Regions from separate parts of the Streptomyces sp. M2CJ-2 genome, predicted to be linked through region 2. Evidence: riboswitches for the same ligand, from Rfam matches in the RefSeq annotation. Region 2 holds a riboswitch; the other holds the start of a gene.

Region 1 (2,195 bases), on a different contig from region 2:
CGAGTCGCCCATGGTGACCATGACGACACCGGGCAGCAGGAAGAGGCCGGACAGGAGCAGGGCGTTGACCGGTACCTTCCTGGAGGTGAGCTTGCCGAACCTCGCCGGCGCGTCGCCTTCCTGGGCCAGGCCGTAGACCATCCGTGAGGTCGAGTAGATGCCCGAGTTCGCGGACGAGGCGGCAGAGGTCAGCACCACGAAGTTGATCACGGAGGCGGCGATGCCGAGGCCGGCCAGTGTGAACATCACGACGAAGGGGCTGCGGTCCGGGCTGATCTGGCGCCAGGGCGTGACGGTGATGATCGCGATCAGGGCCACCACGTAGAACAGCATCACGCGTACCGGGATCGAGTTGATCGCCTTGGGCAGGTTCCGTTCCGGGTTCTTGGTTTCCGCCGCAGTGGTGCCGACCAGTTCGATGCCGACGAAGGCGAAGGTTGCGATCTGGAATCCCGCGACGAACCCCATGGGGCCGGTGGGGAAGAAGCCGCCGTCGTTCCAGAGGTTGGAGAAGCTTGCGGTGGCGCCCCCGGGTGCCTGGAAGCCGCCCAGTACCATGCCGAATCCGACGACGATCAGTGTCACGATGGCGATGATCTTGATCAGTGCGAACCAGAACTCGGTCTCACCGAACGCCTTCACCGTGGGCAGGTTCAGGACGATCAGCAGGACGACTGCCGCGAGTGCCGGGATCCACAGCGCGAGCCCTCCCCACCAGTACGACACGTACCCGGCGATCGCGATGACGTCGGCCACGCCGGTGACGATCCAGCAGAACCAGTAGGTCCATCCCGTGAAGAAGCCGGCCCACGGACCGAGAAGGTCCGAGGCGAAGTCGGCGAAGGACTTGTAGCGCAGGTTGGAGAGCAGCAGCTCTCCCATCGCCCGCATCACGAAGAACAGCATCGCGCCGATGATCATGTAAACGAAGATCACTGAGGGGCCGGCCAGCGAAATCGTCTTGCCCGATCCCATGAACAGGCCGGTGCCGATGGCGCCGCCGATCGCGATCAGCTGGATGTGCCGGTTGGACAACTGCCGGGAGAGGTGCTGTTCGCCCGCGGGGGAGGGGGGCTGTCCGGGCTCCGTCCCGGGCGCCGGGGCGGTGGTCGGGACGGCTTTACTGCTGTCGTGCATGTGCGAACCTCGTGGATCTTTGGTGCGTGCGGACCGTGACAGGCGTGTCCTGAGGAGGCGGCCGCACACGCATGGGGGAGCGAGTGGGCACAAAGAGCCGACATGAGTGGTGGGGCGGCCGGCGGGGAGGGTGCCGGGCACGCCGAACACGCCTTCAGGGAGGCGTGGGCCCATGACGGCCGTGGTGGGAAAGCCGGAGCTCAGCCGGGATACCGACGGGTGACCGGCGGCTGGGGGCGGGGTAACGAGAAAACCATCGGGGGATCCTCAAAGGTCGGGCACGGGCAGGAACCCGCGCTGCCGAGTGGAGCCTCCCCCTCTGTCATGCGGCCTGAGAGCTTCGCCGCGGAAGTTCGCGGCTTGCACCGTGGGCGAGGCGCAGGAGCGCCTGCTTTTCAGAGGTGCCTGCCCGAGCGGTAGGGGTGCCTGAGAGTTTCCGGGGAGGTGTTGCTCCTTCGGCGCCCGGATCTGGCTGACCCGGTGCTCTCCCGCAGCGGGATGAGCGGCGATGTGAGGCTAGGCCCGCACCGGCAGCCGGTCAAGACCTGCGAGAACATTGATCATTTACTGTCGGGTAAGGCGGCGTTTCAGGACCGTTTGCGCCTTCCCGAGGACGCGGGCCGTCCCGAAAATCGGGTCCGCCTTGTGCGCCGGCGGCCGGGGCCGCCCCGTTCACGGACGCGGACGTGGGAGAGCCGTCTGCCGCCGTGGCTCTGTGCGGGGAGTGTCGTCCGGGGGTTCCGGCGCCTGGTCGCGAAGACCTCAGCCGTGCGCCCGCTGACCTCGGCGGGCGCACGCCAGAAGACGGCCGGCGCCTCGCTCCGGACCTCGCGGGCGGCGCCGGCCTCCGGGGTTTCGTCGAGCCAGGGAACGCCGCCGACAAGTTCCCTGGTCGGCTTCGGCCGGGTCGAACACGCGATCTTCCAGCAGGCCATTCGCCTGCAGTACGTGCGCGGTGGCAGGCACGGGCCCGGCCGCCGCTGTTGGCAGCGCGTGTCCCACTTCGCTCGCAAGAGCCCTTGCCGGGCGCTTTCGGCGCAGCGGACGCAGGTCGGCCG
Region 2 (2,195 bases):
TACACCCCGTACGGCAGGAGGCGCGGCATGCGGCGGTCCCAGCGGTCGCGGGTGTCCTGGGAGTCGATCCGGGTGCCGTGCACCGCGCGCCGCATCAGTGTGGATTTGCCGCTGCCGGGCAGTCCGGTGACCACCACGAGGTCGCGGGGGCCGAAGCGCAGGGCGTGCGGACCGCGGCCGGCGCTCTCGCGCAGGTCGCGGACGACGGGCGCCGGCAGCGCGCCGTGGGCCTCCCCGGCCGAAGGGGCCTGCTGCCCGGGCGGCGCGACACCCGTGGTGGCGTACGCCGTGGTCCTGTTCACCGTGAGTCCTCCCCTGGGGCAGGCGCCTGAGCACCGTCCCCACCGAGTGTAAAGAGACGGTAACGGCGGAGCCTCTTCATTCCGTCCGTTTCCCGACACAGACCTGTCACAGCCGTCCGTACAGGCCTGGACACCCTGTGCGTACGAGGGAAAGGTCCCCCTGCCGAAGCCCCACGATGCATGCAATGATGAGCGCGCCAACTGCATACCGGCCGTTTGAATCCGCGCGGGAGAGTCCCTGGCATATTTCGCCGGGGCGCCGAAGGAGCAAGTCCCTCCCTTGAATCTCTCAGGCACCGTTACCGCGCGGGCCAGGCACATCTGAAAAGCGGGCCGCCGTGCGAGTTTCCGGCGGCTCCACCCAAGGTGCAAGCCGTGACGTCCCCTGCGCGGACGGTCATGGCGAACCTCTCAGGTTCCGATGACAGATGGGGAGGAACGTCCTCACCCTCCCCGTGCCCGGCCCCGGCCGACGGGGGACCCCATCGCCCTGGGAGACCGACCGATGAGCAGTACCGAACTCCGCCGGACAGCGCTCGACGCCCTGCATCGTTCGCTCGGCGCCACGATGACCGACTTCGCCGGCTGGGACATGCCCCTGCGCTACGGCTCCGAGCGCGACGAACACAACGCCGTGCGCACGAAGGCGGGCCTCTTCGACCTCTCGCACATGGGCGAGATCACCGTCACCGGCCCGCAGGCGGCGCGGTTCCTGGACTACGCCCTGATCGGCAACATCGGGACCGTCAAGCCCGGCCGCGCCCGCTACACCATGATCTGCAACGAGGACGGCGGCATCCTGGACGACCTGATCGTCTACCGGCTCGGTGAGCCCGAGGCCCCCGAGTACCTGGTCGTCGCCAACGCCTCCAACGCCCAGGTGGTGCTGGACGCCCTCGTGGAGCGGTCGGCGGGCTTCGACGCCGAGGTCCGCGACGACCGCGACGCGTACGCGCTGATCGCGGTGCAGGGCCCCGAGGCCGCCGGCATCCTCAAGACCCTGACCGATTCCGACCTGGACGGCCTGAAGTACTACGCCGGCCTGCCCGGTACGGTCGCCGGCGTCCCCGCGCTCATCGCCCGTACCGGCTACACCGGCGAGGACGGCTTCGAGCTGTTCGTCGCGCCGGAGCACGCGGTCGAGGTGTGGCAGGCGCTGACCGGGGCGGGCGAGGGCGTGGGGCTGGCCCCGTGCGGGCTGGCCTGCCGGGACACGCTGCGCCTGGAGGCCGGCATGCCGCTGTACGGCAATGAGCTGAGCGCCTCGCTGACGCCGTTCGACGCCGGGTTCGGCCGGGTCGTGAAGTTCGAGAAGGAGGGCGACTTCGTGGGCCGTGCCGCCCTGACCGAGGCCGCCGCCCGCGCCGAGCGGACCCCGCCCCGCGCCCTGGTGGGCCTGGTCGCCGAGGGCCGCCGGGTCCCGCGCGCCGGGTACCCGGTGGTGTCCGGCGGCGAGGTGATCGGCGAGGTCACCTCCGGCGCGCCCGCACCGACGCTGGGCAAGCCGATCGCGATGGCGTACGTCGACGTGGCTCACTCGGCGCCGGGCACCCCGGGCGTGGGCGTGGACATCCGCGGCAGCCACGAGCCGTACGAGGTCGTGGCGCTGCCGTTCTACCAGCGGCAGAAGTGACACCGTCCTAGGACGTGGGCCGCGTGCGCAGCCGCATCAGCCGGCCCCGTGCCCCCGGCCCCCTTTCATCCCCATTTCCCCCGTCCCCCCTTCACCCCTTTCACCCCCTTTCCTCGCCGTCGGTCCCGGCGGTCCCTCGCACACAGGAGGATCCAGATCATGAGCAACCCCCAGCAGCTGCGTTACAGCAAGGAGCACGAGTGGCTGACGGCCGCCGAGGACGGCGTGTCGACGATCGGCATCACGGAGCACGCGGCCAA

The links. A riboswitch is a leader RNA that binds a small molecule or an ion and turns the genes downstream of it on or off. The one in region 2 is predicted to bind glycine.
Region 1: linked by a shared signal. The riboswitch ahead of cycA (D-serine/D-alanine/glycine transporter) and the one ahead of gcvT (glycine cleavage system aminomethyltransferase GcvT) in region 2 are both predicted to bind glycine.

Annotation. Positions count from the first base shown of each region.
Region 1 covers NZ_JAESIF010000037.1:62,246-64,440, forward strand. Annotated here, with positions in the region: gene cycA (D-serine/D-alanine/glycine transporter) at 1-1,137, opposite strand, end outside; glycine riboswitch at 1,450-1,541, opposite strand; glycine riboswitch at 1,542-1,638, opposite strand.
Region 2 covers NZ_JAESIF010000004.1:29,636-31,830, reverse strand. Annotated here, with positions in the region: gene JL475_RS05715 (AAA family ATPase) at 1-302, opposite strand, end outside; glycine riboswitch at 520-617, shown strand; gene gcvT (glycine cleavage system aminomethyltransferase GcvT) at 808-1,935, shown strand; gene gcvH (glycine cleavage system protein GcvH) at 2,095-2,195, shown strand, end outside.